2 regions of the Marinicrinis lubricantis genome follow, and region 1 is predicted to be linked to the other one. Evidence: riboswitches for the same ligand, from Rfam matches in the RefSeq annotation. Region 1 holds a riboswitch; the other holds the start of a gene.
The links. Region 1 has a riboswitch for cyclic di-GMP ahead of ACFPXP_RS02405 (S-layer homology domain-containing protein). Riboswitches for the same ligand answer to the same signal wherever they lie in the genome.
Positions count from the first base shown of each region.

Region 1 (8,098 bases):
GACTGGACTTGTCCATCGACAATGGCTGCTTCGAAAGGCTTTAAATAATATTCATGCTTATTACGCGGATCTATACTCGCAGAGTACGTTAGTCGGTCCTTTTCGTTATTGTTGGCGTAAAAATGCTTCAGCGTCGGCACCATCTTCAAATATTTCGGATGTTCGCCGTGCATGCCCTTCGCCAGTTGGACCGTCATCGTTCCGGTCAGATGCGGGTCTTCGCCGTAGGCTTCCTCGGTGCGTCCCCATCTTGGATCTCTCTCCATATCTACGGTCGGTGCCCATAATGTCAGGCCGTATTTATCCGGCTGCTGATTGTAGAAGACGCGGGCTTCATCACCGACGACCGAGCCAATTTCTTTCATAAGCTCTGGATTCCATGTACAGGCCAGACCGATGGGCTGCGGGAAGACGGTTGCCTCCCCTCTCCAAGCCACACCGTGAGCTGCTTCTCCGCCGACACTGTATGGACCGATGCCGAATCTTTCAATCGCTGCTTGACGGGTAGGGATTTGGGAGATTTTCTCCTCTAACGTGAGCCTGGATACGAGGTCTTTGACGCGCTCCTCTACTGGCAGGTTCGGATCTTGAAATGGATAGGTATGCTGTGCTGTCATCGTGTTCACCATCCTTAGGTTTAATGAGAAGATGGCTAGATTTTACCATAAATAGAGCGCTTTCAATACCTATAAGATTGGTTAAAAAACCACCTGAAGATTATAGATTAATCTTTGAGGTCAGACCACTTGTTTTCGGCTGGCGGCCTTTCGAAGTGCTGCAGCTTCTTCACCAGCTCATCCGCGTCGTCACTCATCACATACAGGGACTGATTGGACGGCCGCGCGAACCCGCTGTCGATAGCATGCTGGATCAGGTTAGATAATGGAGTGTAGAAACCTTCGATATTATACAAGCCGACGGGCTTCGTATGGATGCCAAGTTGGGACCAACTGAGTACCTCGAAGATTTCCTCGAAGGTCCCAAGCCCGCCGGGCAGCGCGATAAACGCATCGGCGAGTTCCATCATCTTCGCCTTGCGCTGATGCATATCATCCACTTCGATCAATATTGTCAATTCCGCATGCACCATTTCACCTCGAAATAGTCCTTTCGGCATTACACCGATCACGTTTCCTCCATGACGGAGCAGGGTGTCTGCGATCTTTCCCATTAATCCGATTTTGGAGCCTCCATATATCAGCTCTATACCGCTTTTGGCCATTACTTTGCCTAGATTTTCTGCGGCTTGCACATACGCAGGGGAAACGCCGGAATTGGAACCGGCAAATACACAGATTCGTTTCAAATGAATTCTCCTTTACGTGTGGGTTGTTCATGATGAGTATACAATATTTAGTGGCGGAAGTGAATTTTTTGCACCATATATAGTATTATTGGCATGTTTGTGTATAGATACTGAATTCCCAGCGCATTCTAAGGATGCCAATGATTTAGTGGATGATCATAATGTGGAGGGGATCTAGATGACACAGAATAGTCAGCACCAAGAGGCGCACGGCATCGGTCAGATTGAGGAGCAGCTGAAGCAGCAGGCAGAGGCGGCTGAGTCGATTCAAGGGATCAACGAGGCGGATCGCGATATTGCGGAGAAAGCACGCCAGCGTGAATCCGAACTGGATGAGTTGGAATTTTGACCAAAACGGTTGTACAATAAAAAGCATTATCCCGGCAATTCTTTCGTGCTGAGGATGGTGCTTTTTTTGTATACATAATAGAAACTTTACTCTATGTTTCGTATTGAGGTGCACATATGATGGACAACAAGGATCAGTCAGAAAACCATTCTTATGAATTAGCTACATTTGCCGGGGGATGTTTTTGGTGCATGGTTACGCCTTTTGAGGAGTTTCCAGGCATTCACGGGATCGTCTCCGGATATATGGGAGGCCTTACGGACAATCCCACGTACGAGCAGGTGAAGCAAGGGGATACGGGTCATGCCGAGGTGGTTCAGATCACCTTCGATCCGGACGTATTTCCGTATGAGAAGCTGTTGGAGCTGTATTGGGTCCAAATCGATCCAACCGATGCGGGAGGACAATTCCACGACCGGGGATCGTCGTACCGAACCGTGATTTTTTACCACCATGAGGAGCAGCGTATGTTAGCGGAACGCTCGAAGCAAGCGCTTGAAGCCGGCGGGCAGTTTAATAAGCCGATTGTCACGGAAATCGTGCCTGCAAGTACTTTTTATCCGGCAGAAGAATATCATCAGGATTATCATAGGAAGCATCCGAAGCATTACAAGGAAGACCGTGAACAGTCAGGAAGAGATGAATTTATTCGAAAGCATTGGGAAAAGTGAAATCAGGTGGAAGAGGTGCGGAATCCATGAGCGTTTATGAATTTGAAGTGACGACGATTAGCGGGGAGAATATATCACTGCGGGATTATGAAGGGAAGGTGCTCCTCATCGTCAATACCGCGACGAAGTGCGGATTTGCGCCGCAGCTGAAGGAGCTGCAGTCGCTGCATGAGGATTATCAAGAGCAGGGGTTTGCCGTGCTGGGGTTTCCGTGCAATCAATTCAAGGAGCAGGAGCCTGGATCTGATGCGGAAATCGAACAGACCTGTCAGCTGCAGTTCGGCACCCGTTTTCCGATGTTCAGCAAAATCGAAGTGAACGGCCCTGGCACGCATCCGTTATATCAGTATTTGAAGAAGGAAGAGTCGGGCTTGCTGGGCGAGAGTATTAAATGGAACTTCACGAAATTTCTCGTCGACCGCAGCGGCAAACCTGTGAAACGATACGCCCCAACCACGACTCCGAATAAGATTCGGAAGGATATTGAGGCGCTGCTGGGCAGGTAAATCACAAGCAAAATCTATGAATCTATGAAGATCAGCCTTGGTGAGGGCTGGTCTTTTTGTTTTAGTCCGAATGTCCCATGTTGGCATCTCCATAACCTGAAAATCTCGTGTATTCACCATAAAGTTACACAGGGTTGTCACAAATTAGGGGATAGTGTATCATTTTGGGAGATTTATTGGTAATATCATCCTAGTCCAATAGACATCACGAAAGAATACCAAGCGAAATGAACCACGGCAAATCCGTACGAAAGTCGGAGACGCAAAGCCACGGGTCTAAGCCTTAACCGATGTTAAGGGATGGCAGCCGGGCCGCTCAAACTTCGTCTTGGTCTTTTTTTGTCTAAAAATAAGGGGGAACAAGTATGAACATGAGATTTGGAAGAAGAAAGAATCATAGAAAGACAGGGATGCTGCTTAGTTTGATCATGACCATCATCATGGCTTGGAGCGTGATGCCGCCTATCCATATGGAAGGTGCGGTGAAGTATGTCTTCTCAAGAGATACGTCGAAGGTCGAGCTTGATGGTAAAAGCCTCTATACATATAAGCATCACGCCGTATGGCACGGGTTTGACCCGAGCTGGAATACACAAATCTTCTACCGGAACTTGCAGACGGGACAGGAACTGCAAATTACGGATCACGGACAGCCGGCCAAAATGCCGGTTATGACGGAATTGAGCAATGGCGACATAGTCATCATCTGGATGGACAAACGTGAATATGCGGGTCAAACGAACTTTAACTGGGATGTATACAGCTATAATTTGACCGCGGGTATCGAGAAGAAGCTGAGCAGCGGAGCAGCCGAGAATCGTGTCGTTACTGCAGACGGAAATTATGCCGTATGGTTCGATGCCAGATTGCAAATTACGCTATACAACCTGCAAACGAACGAAGCTAGTGTCATTGGTGAAGGCTACAGTCCGATCGTCAAAGATGGAAAAGTGATGTTCAACGCGCCTTCCAAGCAGGAGCTTAAAATCTATGATATCGCTTCGGGTCAAACCGAAACGGCGGTTCAAATCTCAGGAAGCGAATACATCCGCCTATTTCAATTTAATGGGGAAAGAGCCGTATGGAAACAAAGAGACAACGCGACGGATCTATACAAGTATGTGTCCATCGAATCGGACGACCCGAGTGCGGTTCCTATCGATTTGACTCAGCCAGTCAAGAAAGAGCGAGAATATTTGAATTTATATATCGGAGACAAGAACGCAGCCTGGCTTGAAGACGTAGGCGGTTCACCGCAGTTGTTCGGGGCGAATTTGGAAGAGCATGAGTCGTATCAGATGACTTTTGGTACAGAGCGCCCGGATGTGATTGGGTTTACAGGAGATCAACTGGTTACAAGAAGTGCCGCTAACCTATTGGTATATACCTCGATTCGCCGGATGGAAATTCCGGATGCGACCTTTACGCCATCTGAGGAGAGTTCTGGGTGGTTTGATGCACAGGGCGGAGTACTCGAATCCACGGACGGCACCGTGAAAGTGGTTGTTCCGGCACAGGCTTTTGCGGAGCGGACGAAAGTGACCTTGAAACCGAAATCTAATGCGGAAGCAGAAGATGCGATGACGCCGGTAACAAGTTTGTGGACGATGGAGATAGGCGGGGAGGCAAAGCTGCCGCTTCAGCTTCATATGTCATACGCCAATACGGACTTGACTGCTGCGTATGTGAACAAGCTGGGCATTTATCGCGCTGACGAGCAGCCCGATGCTTCATTGGAATATATCGGAGGTAGTGCAGATGAAGACAGCCGGACGGTGCAGGCAGATGTGATGCAATCCGGAACCTACGGTTTATTTATGTATGAACCTTCGTTTCAAGATGTGAAGGGGCACTGGGGACAGAGCTATATTGAAACACTGGCTGCCAGATGGAAAGTGAGCGGTGTGGGCGAAGACAAGTTCGGGCCGAATCAAACGCTGACAAGGGCTGAATTTACGAAAATGCTGGCGGATGCAACGGGGATGACGGTCAATATGGAAGCAAAGGCGAATGCACACTTTGCCGATATGAGCTCGCATTGGTCCAATCCATGGGTCGCCGCTGCGGTTGAAGCCGGATGGGTGAACGGAGTGGACGGTAAATTCCTGCCGAACCGGGCAATCACTCGTGAGGAAATGATGGTCATGCTCATTCAGGCGCTAGGTTATGAGAATGAAGCACAGATGACCGATCAGGAAATGAATCAGCTGCTCCAATTCAATGATGCAAAGCAAATCAGCGGATGGGCGAAGCAGGCTGCCGCACTGGCAGTGAAGCATCAATTGATTATGGGAAGCAACGGCCTTATCGCGCCAAAGGATATTTCCACACGCGCGGAAGCGGCGGTCGTGATGTATAAGGTATTGATGGAGAGAGGAGAACTTGTGAATGAGTAAGAAGCCGAGGCGAAGCTGGAAAAAACGAATACGCCGAGCATGGATACTAAGCCTTGCAGCGATCATATTCATTACTGGGCTGCCCATGATACCAGGGCTGGATATAGAGGAAGCCTATGCGGATACCGCCATCTCGATAGAACCGCATCGATTCAGTTCGATTTACGGCGGGCTTGCCGATGTAAGCTTTCAGTATCTGGACTACGGTGAATATGAAGCGCATGATACCGCCATTACATTGCACCAGAACGGTACAATGCTGGAAACGTTAGACAGCGCTCCTTATGCGACAGGCAGCGAACAGACGTACACATGGGATGGTACAATTCAAGGGCAGCCTGCGTTGGACGGGCAATACAACATTAAGGTAACCCCGGTTCAGTTCGCGGCCCATGGCGGCGATGTCGATGTGGAGGTATTTAATCCGAATCCGCCTGCTCCGGCGTATATCGAAATGCTCCCGAATCCGGAAAGCGATACCCATGTCATCCGAGGCATTGCGGAGAAGAATACGCAGGTGTTTTTGTATGTGAAATACACAAGAAGAGTGGGAGATGACCGGCAGGTTGTCGATCCTGGAGATCCAGTCGTCTGGCAGGAGGCTATTCCGGTCTCAGACACAAGGACATGGTCTCAGGATATCCCGGATACAGAGCTTCAAAATTATTTTGATGAGTTTCCTGCGTACGGCCGGTTCGAGCCGCAGGACTATATTGGGGAATGGGAGGTCGAAGTTGAACTTCCTCCTTATCTAATTGCAGATATTACAGCCGTCGCTTATCGTCCCTATGATCAGAAGTGGTCGGAGGATCCTTCGGAAATATTAAGAGTATTGCGCTATAAAGCCCAGACGGACGATACGAAATGGGCTTACTTAGCAAACTATTACTACAACAAAATCTACGAGCAAGAGATTGCTGATCAGTTGCATGATGTTGCTGAGGATAATGGACTGCCAGTAGAAACATGCTTCGAGGGTCAGACCTGTTACAATCAGATTCCGGAAGGTTACAGTCTCTTACTGTTCGATCCGATCAATGCAGGGAACATACTCGAGGCAGATCGGGAGAAGATTGAAGAAGAATTTGCGAATAAAAACGGGCATCCTTTAGCTAAGCATTTTGACCCGATCAATATGGCTACTGGTGATTTCAGCTTTTACCACACGAATATGACCGTACAGGCCGTCATGCCGCTGGAGTTTGCGATCTCTTACCATAGCAGAGAGTCGTACAACGGGGACTTGGGCTATGGATGGCACCATACGTTCGAGAGAAGGCTTGAATTCAGAGACGGTGATGTCGTGTACGTCGTTACGCCGGAAGGAGCAAGCCTGAAATATACGCCGACGGGGAACGGTCAGTACGAAACACCGGCAGGGGTTTACGACACATTAGTGAAAAACTCGGACGGAAGCTATACCCTTACGGCACCACAACAATGGGAGTATGTATTCCGTCAGGATGGAATGCTTTACGGCATTACTGACAATAACGGTCATCAAACGAAGCTGACTTATTATGGCACCGTTCTGAAGGAAGTGAGCACGGAAGGCGCGAAGCTGCTATTTACATACGGGAATGGCGGCAAGATTATGGAGGTCACCGACCATACGGGACGCAAAGTGCAGTACCGCTATGATGAAGTCAATCATCACCTGGAAGAAGTGGTGCTTCCAGACGGCGCAGTCATCGGCTTCGACTATGATGAACGTCACCGGATGACCGCAATTCATAATCCGAATCAGACCGCATCGCTTATTAATGAATACGATGATCAGGATCGAGTCGTGGCACAGCGCGCATTCAGCGGGGAATGGGGCTACATGGAGTACTTCCCTGACCAGATGCAGACGAGGATTACGAACGAGCGCGGCTACGTCCAAGTGTACGAATACGATGAGCGCCAGCGCAAAACAGCCGTTCATTATCCGGATGGCAGCTCGGAGCATTTCGAATATGACGGCAATGATAATCTGACGCGGTATATTGACCCGAAAGGGAACGAGAATCGGTTTATTTACGACGGCAAAGGCAATATGCTCCAAGCGATTGACGCATTAGGGAATATGACGACCTACACGTACAATGGCTGGAATATGCCGGAGACCATTACAGATGCGCTTGGAAACGTCACAAGAATGGCTTACGACAGCAAGGGCAATCTGACCTCGATAACGGACGCACTTGGTCGTACTACGACGATTGTCCGCAATGAGGAAGGAATCCCTGTTCGTATGGTGAGTCCGTCCGGTGCCGAGGTAGCCATGGATTTGGATGCTTACGGATTTGTAGAGAATATGACGAATCCGAAAGGTGATCAGCAGCAGCTATTGAGAGATGATCTTCACCGAGTCACCCAAATCACCGATGCGCTCGGACAGACCAGCAAGGTCGAATACGACCCGCGCGGCAGGGTGACGGCACAAATCGATGCGCTCCTGCATCGGGAATCGTTCCAATACGACGATAACAGCAACATGACAGCTTATACCGACAAATCTGGGGCAACAACAACCTACGGTTACGATGCGTTTGACCGTCTCACATCAGTGACCGATGCGCTGGGCAGGACGACGAGATTCACATACGATGAAATTGGCAATATCTCGAAACAGGAGGATCCGAACGGCGCAGTCACCCTATACGAATATGACGAAGTCGATCGTCTCGTGAAAGTTATAGATCCGCAAGGGTATATCACCGAATATGATTATGACCTGAACGGCAATTTGGTGCAGCAGAAGGATCCGAACGGAGGCATCACCACCGTAACTTACGATGCGCGCAATTTGCCAATCACCATCAGCGACCCGGAAGGCGGTACGACGACTTATCAGTATGATGCATTGGGCCGTTTAACGCAGGAGA
Region 1 covers NZ_JBHSQV010000013.1:1,215-9,312, reverse strand. Annotated here, with positions in the region: gene ACFPXP_RS02430 (glycoside hydrolase family 3 C-terminal domain-containing protein) at 1-617, opposite strand, end outside; gene ACFPXP_RS02425 (LOG family protein) at 725-1,306, opposite strand; gene ACFPXP_RS02420 (hypothetical protein) at 1,485-1,655, shown strand; gene msrA (peptide-methionine (S)-S-oxide reductase MsrA) at 1,775-2,326, shown strand; gene ACFPXP_RS02410 (glutathione peroxidase) at 2,353-2,832, shown strand; cyclic di-GMP riboswitch class I at 3,059-3,152, shown strand; gene ACFPXP_RS02405 (S-layer homology domain-containing protein) at 3,198-5,228, shown strand; gene ACFPXP_RS02400 (DUF6531 domain-containing protein) at 5,221-8,098, shown strand, end outside.

Region 2 (8,098 bases), on a different contig from region 1:
GAATAAGCCGTATGATCCGAACTTCCGTGAAAGGCTGAAAGAGCTTTGTACACTAGAGCATTCGAATGTGGCGCTGGTGTGCAGCATGAATTTCGAACTGGCGGAGCGCTTCGCCCAGGCTGCGATAGAGGCCGTCCAAGAGGCCGGAATGCCGCTCGAGGCGATTGACTTTATTAGTTCACACGGTCAGACGGTGTGGCATATTCCTGAGAACTCAGCTGACGATCCTCGTCTCATACGGTCAACACTGCAGCTTGGCGATCTGTCGGTATTGGCGAAGCGAACTGGAAGAATCGTCGTCGGTGATTTTCGTCCGGCAGATATGGCCATGAACGGTCAAGGAGCACCGCTGGCGCCTTACGGTGATCTGATTTTGTTTCGCCAAGGCGACAAGGGCCGGATTCTCCAAAATATCGGTGGAATCGGGAACTGTACAGCACTGCCTCCTGGAGCGGGACCAGAAGAGCTGTTAGCCTTCGATACCGGTCCTGGCAATATGCTGATCGATCAAGCTGTACAAACCTTGTCCGGGGGACAGCTTATGTTGGATGCCGGCGGTGCTTGGGCCTCCAGAGGAACCCCGAACGAGGCACTGCTTACCGAAATGCTGGTTCATCCTTATTTCAAACAAGCTCCGCCTAAATCAACAGGGCGGGAGGTGTTTGGAAAAGCCTATGCCGAACATTGGATTGCGAAGGTAAAATCAGCGGGCTGCACGGATGCCGACATTGTGGCAACAGCCACCGCTTTTACAGCCAGATCTATAGCGGACGGATATAGAAGGTTTGTGTTACCGCGCTATTCGATTGAGGAAGTGATCGTAACCGGTGGAGGAGCCCACAATCGAACACTGATGCAGATGCTCCGTACTCTGCTGCCTAAACAGAACGTGATGACCTCCAATATGCTCGGATTTGATGATGACGCTAAAGAAGCGGTCATATTTGCTCTGCTCGGAAATGACTTTCTGCATGGCATAAGCAGCAATCTGCCCGCTGCTACTGGCGCGCATCGTGCTACGGTCTTGGGAAAGCTGGCACTTCCCTAGATGCCGAGAAGGCGACAAGGTTCGTATTAGAGATGGAGAATGTATCGAGAAAATTTCGTGTCAGCACATTCTCTAGTGAGGTATAATGATCTTTAGAACACAAAATATGGTGAAAGGTGGAGTAAATATGCCTGATATGCTTGTGAAATTGTATGATTTACCTCCGAATGGGAGCGCTCACAAAAAACTCGAAGAAAAAGGAATCACCATTCGCAGGGGGCTTCCTCCGGAGAAGCACATCGTAACGGAATGGGTGAAGAGCCATTTTAATGCGCATTGGTCGAGTGAATGCGAGGCGGCGTTCGCTAGACAACCGGTGTCCTGCTTGCTTGCAACAAAGACGATCACGATTGACGGCAAGTCTTCGGAAAAGCTGATCGGCTTCGCCTGTTATGACGCAACGGCCAAAGCATTCTTCGGTCCGACGGGAGTCGATCCAGCAGAAAGGGGTATAGGGGCAGGCAAGGCGCTGCTGATCGCGGCCCTGCATGCTATGCGAGAAGAAGGATACGGATATGGCATTATCGGAGGGGCCGGTCCCGTTCAATTTTACAGTAAGACCGTGGGTGCCATTGAAATTCCGGAATCATCTCCAGGCATTTACCGGGGCATGCTGAAATAATTCAACTTTTTCTCATCTCGAAAAATTCACATTCATCTCTGCGGTAATAAGTCACATCACTTACACTATTTTGGATGACGACCATGTCTTCCGTGTAACGAACGATCGTGCCCCCAGTACCAACCATGTGGTCGTCTTGGAACACACGAATTCTCGCTTCTCTTTCCATCGCTTCATCCAAATCGGCATCGGTGACGAGCTTTTGATTGCGTGCCATGGACCGATTCCCCCTCTATTATAAATCATTGGGTTGTATCAACATTGTAACAAAAGGAAGGCGATTCCTCCATCCAAGATAGCGGGGAACGAAAAGATGGCAGTCAGTAAAGCTGACTGCCTAGTTCACCTGCATCACATATCTAACACAAAAATCAAAAATAGTATCTTATTTTCCATTGTCACGAAATTATGATGTCCACGCAGGCTGCTCGCTTTTCTTTTTGCGAATGGGCTTTTTATCTAACTTCGGCAAATGACGAATTCCGCGGAGCATTGGACCGCCGCACAGCGGGCAGCCTGGAGAATCGTCATCTGACATTTCTTTACGCATCCATGCCTTGCATTCGTTATTTCGGCATCTCCAGATGGGGACAGGGGCAACTTCCGGCTTTGGAGAGGTTTCTGTATCCATTCATGCTCACCTCCGCTCTTAATATCCCTCACATGGAAGGCTTCATGACTGCCGTGTGTTGACAAATGCTTCATAACCCGCGTTGGTATTATTTCAGCGAGCTGATTGCTCCGTCGCAGCTGGAGTTGGATTGGTTAAGCAAGGACGCTGAATAACTTTCAATTCAAGTTAATCCGAGGCAGGGAGTTCATAACTTCCTGCTTTTTTGCGATGAGGCCGGGCATCGAAGGCGTATGGAAAATTATCCTTTGTTTTTTTACAAAATATCTGTTTTTTCTACAAAAATATAGTACTATAGAACTGATGAAGTCATATAGAAAACTTCAGAAAAGGCAAACCTAGTCGAAAGACAGGGACGCAAAGCCACGGGCCTAAAGCAAAAAGCAATGGCAGCCGGGTCGCCTAGAGGTTGGGGTTATTGCCGCCTACTAGAAGGGCGGTTTTTTTTATCGGTGCTTTGTATTGCCTAGGGAAGTGCGGGGTGATCAGGAAAATTGGATCTATATCATTCATGAAGTCGGAGGTGGATTTTAGGACTTGTTTCATAACTGGATGCATGCGCCAAGTTTGAGAATTTTGCAGTTCAAGGATGGTCGAATGTGTACATGAAGGAATTTGCTATGAAAGCAGCAGTGATTTACGGCTTATTTGGTGTCATGTATATTGCGTTTTCCGACTATGCGCTGGAGTGGTTCGGCATCACGCATGACAGTGTACATCGGCTGCAATCCATCAAAGGTTGGGTTTTTATTACGGCGACAGCCATATTGATGTACATACTTATACGTAAATCGATGCTAAGAAGGTATATGGATGAGAATACGGGCCTGCCGAATCGGCAGTTGTTTAAAGCCAACTGGAAAAGTAAATTCGTTGATGGTCGAAAGGTCACACTGCTCCTTATAAATATTGATCGATTCAAGCAAATGAATGATGCTTTTGGAGAGGAAACAGCAGATCAGCTGCTCCGTGAGACTGCGCAAAGGATGAAGGGCCAAATCAGTATGGGGATGAAGCTCTTTAAAATTTATGCCGATGAATTTGCCATACTAATCGAAAAGGAAATCGGGCTGCAGGATCTTCAGCAATTATGTAATATGTTGATTGACCAATTTCAGAAGCCGTTGTTGATCGGGCATTATGAAATTTATGCTCATATTCGAATCGGCGCATCCTTGTCGAAGAGTCATTGCAGCTTAGAAGAGCTGCATCAACAGGCAAATTATGCGCTTCAGATCGCAAAAAGGGACGGCAAGGAGCTGCAGTTCTTCTCGCCCGAGATTAAATCGTACAGAGAACAGCTGCTGCTCGAGAATGAAATGCAGTCCGCGCTTCAGAATGAACATTTCGAGGTGCATTATCAGCCGCAATATCATTCTGCAACCTCTAGTATGATTGGACTAGAAGCTTTGCTTCGTTGGAAGCATCCGGATAAGGGATGGATATCTCCCGGGGAATTTATCCCCCTTGCAGAAGAAAGCGGGTTGATCGTGCCGCTTGGCGAGTGGACGATAAGGAAAGTTTGCGAGCAAATTAAAGAATGGCAGGAGCATGGACTGGAAGTGCCTAAAATCGCCATTAATTTGTCATTGAAGCAGCTGCTTCATACGAATTTTCCGAAGAGGGTACTCGAAATCATTCACCAGGAGCAGTTAAATCCTTGCGCTCTCGAGTTTGAAATTACTGAAAGCGTCGCAATTGATATGGATCATGCGGCAGAAGCTATCCGTAGCTTGAAGGAATCCGGTTTTAGTATCAGTATGGACGATTTTGGTACGGGTTACAGCTCACTGAATGCACTGCACAAGCTTCCGGTAGATAAACTGAAGATCGATAGAAGCTTTGTGCAAAATATATTGAATGATGAACAAAAAGCGGGTATTTTGAAAACGATTATTGACTTAACGAAGCATTTGGATATGATGGTGATCGCCGAAGGCGTTGAAAAGCAGGACGAGGTACAATTTTTAATGCAAAACGGATGTGAGTATATCCAGGGGTACGTATACAGCAAGCCTTTGCCCCCAATGGAGCTTGCCAAGAGAGTACAATTCGAAATGATCAGAAAAAAAGCGCCGTGAGGAAAGCATCCTCGTAGGCGTTTTTTTCATTCGCTTGCAGGATATTCGTATTCGATTTCCTGCGACTTTTCGTTGAAACGCACCTTCAAATCATGACCGTCAAAGTACCAAAGATCGGTTTGCTCCACGTAAAACGTAATTCCTGCAACCTCCGTCTTGGCAGCGGCTCTTGAAGGCTCATCAAATGAAATGCCGAGGGAGTAGCTTGTCTGAATGGTGCTGTGTCCGCCGTATTTGGTGAAGAAACGGACATAGCTTCCCGGCTTCAGATCCATCTCTTGAATAAAGTGCTGAGCGGCTTGGGAATCTACATCAATTTTCATTTCTGCATCGACCTTTCCCTACAAGAAGTAGCTTTATTATGGCAAAACAATAAAGAGAAAGCAAGAAATTGGGCTTAATTAATAGAAAATTCTGAAAATTTGTTCAAAAAAGCAGGAAAGAAAGCGCTTACTATTGAATTTAATATAATATCAACATTTTTACAGCACAGTTCACAGGTATGCTTTTGGGCACATCGCAGCTGTAGAAGACAAAAATGCTGCATGTGAAACGAATGCATGACAAACAATACCATATATATTCGGTTTGCTACAGCATGAAGGGAGGATGCCGTATGAAGGTAAGACATATGAAGAAGGTACAGCTAACAAGAATCATCACCGGGATTTGCATCACGGTATTCTTCTTGGCAGGATGCGGACAGAGGGAGCCATTTTTCGGTGCTGCTCCCGTGCAAGCGAACGATGCAGATTTTACGCTTCAGAGCATCGTGGATGAAAAAGCATTTTTGGACCGAAGCCGGGATGAAGGCAAGCTTTCGATTCGATATTTTCATTTTAGTGATCAAGAAAAGGGCGGGGATTCGATTTACATTGAGGCGCCGGACGGCTCAAACCTGCTGATTGATGCTGGATATGAGAAGGCTGGTAAAGCATTGGTTCAATCCTTAAGCGACTTGGGAGTGGATCATCTCGATGCCGTCGTAGCGACCCATCCGCATCACGATCATATCGGAGGGTTTATTTCCCTTTTGGACGCAAAGCATGTGGGCCGTGTTTATATGCCGAAGGTTGCGAACGATACGATTTTGTTCGAGCAGTTTGTAGAGAAGATCAAGGAGAAGGCGATTCCGGTTTCCTTTTTGGAACGGGGAGACGTCATTGCCATGAATACGGATGTGCAGCTGGATGTGCTGGGGCCGCCCAAGGGAACGGGGACGAAGAATATTCCTACTTCCATGAGTACTTCAGCGATTAATAACCTCTGCTTGGTGTTGAAGCTTCATTATGGAGAGAGGACGTTCTTATTCACGTGTGATGTATACAAGAGGGCTGAATTTGAGCTTACTGAGGCCTTCGGCAGCAGTTTAAAGGCGGATATGCTGCATGCTCCTCATCACGGAAACCATACGTCATCGTCCATTCCGTTCATTCAAGCCGTTAGGCCGAAGCTGACCATATTCAGCTCTCATGAAGTCTACAGCAAGACCGTTTATGAGAATTACCGAAAAAGCGGGAGCCGGATTGCCGTAACCGGAATTGATGGGAATATATTAATTCTTTGTGATGGAAACAGTATACAATTAGTCACTCAGCGGGTGACATGATTGATTTCAATATTTCAGCAGCTGATAATGTCCAATCCCGGGTAACGGACGTGTCTCGCCTTTTACAGCATGGTACCAGCCAAAGCATAAATAAACAAGCAGAAGCAGGTTGCCAAATGGCAGCACAAACAGCCATCCCAGTACGGGAATAAAGGTGCCGATGACATTGACGGATAAGACCATCAAGAGAAAAATGAGTCCTTGATTCGCATGAAATAGGGCGTATGCGGATGTTCTCTGCATCATGAGCGGCAGAAAAAATAGAAGGTAGGCGAGAACGGCAACAATTTTCTCTTGATTCGTAACGGAATGTGCTGGATGGCGATTGCCAGAGTCAAGCATCATGAATCCTCCTTACGGAAAAGGTTCTGATTTTGAGAATGGGGCTTGTTCACGCAGTAGGTTAGTACCATGATATGTGAGTGAAGGCTGGAGCATGACAATATCTTGTCTGCTGCTTAGGAGAACCAAGGGATATTCGTATCCCTTGGTTTATTTTGTTAGAATTGAAGGACAGGATAGGCTTCAGGAGGGTATTACAATGGATAGTATCATGGATGTGCGCATTGAAGAAGCAGGTTATTCCGAACAGAAGGCTTCTATTTTTGAAATTGAATTCTCTCTTTATCCGGGGGAACTCGTTGGATTAATCGGTCCGAATGGGGCAGGGAAGAGTACGACGATTAAAGCAATATTGGGCTTACTTCGGCATATGAAGGGGGATGTTCGGTTTAAAAGCGGAGAGATGTCGTGGGGCTATATTCCGGAGCAGCCGGTTTATTATAATCAAATGACACTTTTTGAGCATATGGCGTTAGCTGCGGCTGTTTATGGTATGTCGAAAGAGCAGTTAAAGACTCGCGGGGACATGCTGCTAGAGCGTTTCAAGCTGAAACATGTAAAGCATCATTATCCAACGAGCTTTTCCAAAGGCATGAAGCAGAAGATGATGCTCATTATCGGCTTCCTGCACTCGCCCTCGATTTATATTATTGATGAACCGTTTATCGGGCTGGATCCGCAAGGTATGCAGGATTTATTGGAGTTTCTAGGAGAGGAAAGGCGAAGAGGGGCTGCCGTGCTCATGAGCACGCATGTATTGGATACTGCAGAGAAAATATGCGAGCGGTTTCTAGTCATGCGGGAGGGGCAATTAATTGTCGCAGGTGATCTTGAAGAGATTCGCTCCAGAAGCTTTCGTCCAGAGGGCAGTTTGTTCGAATGCTTTCAAATTCTTCATCAGGGGGTGGAATGAACCATATGGCCACTCCCTTGACTTTATTCCGCAATCGGCTCAGCCATCATTGGAATACATATCGTAATGCTTTTTTCATGATCATCGATTGGGTGACTGGACTGTATATACTCGTTCCTGCCGTCCTATTTGCAGGGTATCAATATTGGAGCTGGTGGCAGGAAGTCCCTGTGTGGACGGAATCCGTTCCGGAATTTATTCTATGGTTTTTATTTATCGTATTTATTCAGTTAGGAACGATCCGCTGGTTTATTCACGAAGCGGATGTGCTTTTTTTAACGTACTCGAACCAGTGGATGCGTCCATTGTATCGCTATGCTCTTTGCTATTATTTTGTAATACAGATTTTATCGTTATCGGCCTTATTGCTGTTTATCACCCCCCTTGCCATCCATGCTTATGGTTGGAAGCCGTATGAATTATTGCTGCTTCTTCCGTTGTTACTAGGGGCTAAAGGAATACAGACAACATGCATTCAATGGATGGAGTGCAATTATTCGGGGATCAGCCGATGGATTCGAATCCATTGCTTTCGTGTCGGGATACTTCTTCTTGTTCTCACTCATTTGTATTATTTTCGAGCAAGTATGGTTTATGCTTTCATCGAATGGATCGTATTAGCCCTCGGATTGACGTACACAGTGAAACAAAGGCTGAATATGAGAGGAAGCTTCGGAGTCGACCTGGAGCGGGAGCATCGGGAGCAAATGAGGCTTACGACTCTGCTTGTAGGAGACTATACGGAAAAAAAACCGCTATTTAATGTCAAACGGCCGCGGGTCATCCCGCCGACTGAGCGGATTTATTCTAAAAGTGAGTATACGGCGGCTGCACTTTTGATCAAATCATACT
Region 2 covers NZ_JBHSQV010000166.1:11,208-19,305, forward strand. Annotated here, with positions in the region: gene ACFPXP_RS14255 (anhydro-N-acetylmuramic acid kinase) at 1-1,048, shown strand, start outside; gene ACFPXP_RS14260 (GNAT family N-acetyltransferase) at 1,176-1,670, shown strand; gene ACFPXP_RS14265 (hypothetical protein) at 1,672-1,887, opposite strand; gene ACFPXP_RS14270 (cold-inducible protein YdjO-related protein) at 2,077-2,301, opposite strand; cyclic di-GMP riboswitch class I at 2,623-2,707, shown strand; gene ACFPXP_RS14275 (putative bifunctional diguanylate cyclase/phosphodiesterase) at 2,907-4,382, shown strand; gene ACFPXP_RS14280 (HesB/YadR/YfhF family protein) at 4,409-4,705, opposite strand; gene ACFPXP_RS14285 (ComEC/Rec2 family competence protein) at 4,999-5,991, shown strand; gene ACFPXP_RS14290 (hypothetical protein) at 5,998-6,336, opposite strand; gene ACFPXP_RS14295 (ABC transporter ATP-binding protein) at 6,533-7,246, shown strand; gene ACFPXP_RS14300 (ABC transporter permease) at 7,243-8,098, shown strand, end outside.
Region 2: another riboswitch for cyclic di-GMP. It lies ahead of ACFPXP_RS14275 (putative bifunctional diguanylate cyclase/phosphodiesterase); the one in region 1 lies ahead of ACFPXP_RS02405 (S-layer homology domain-containing protein).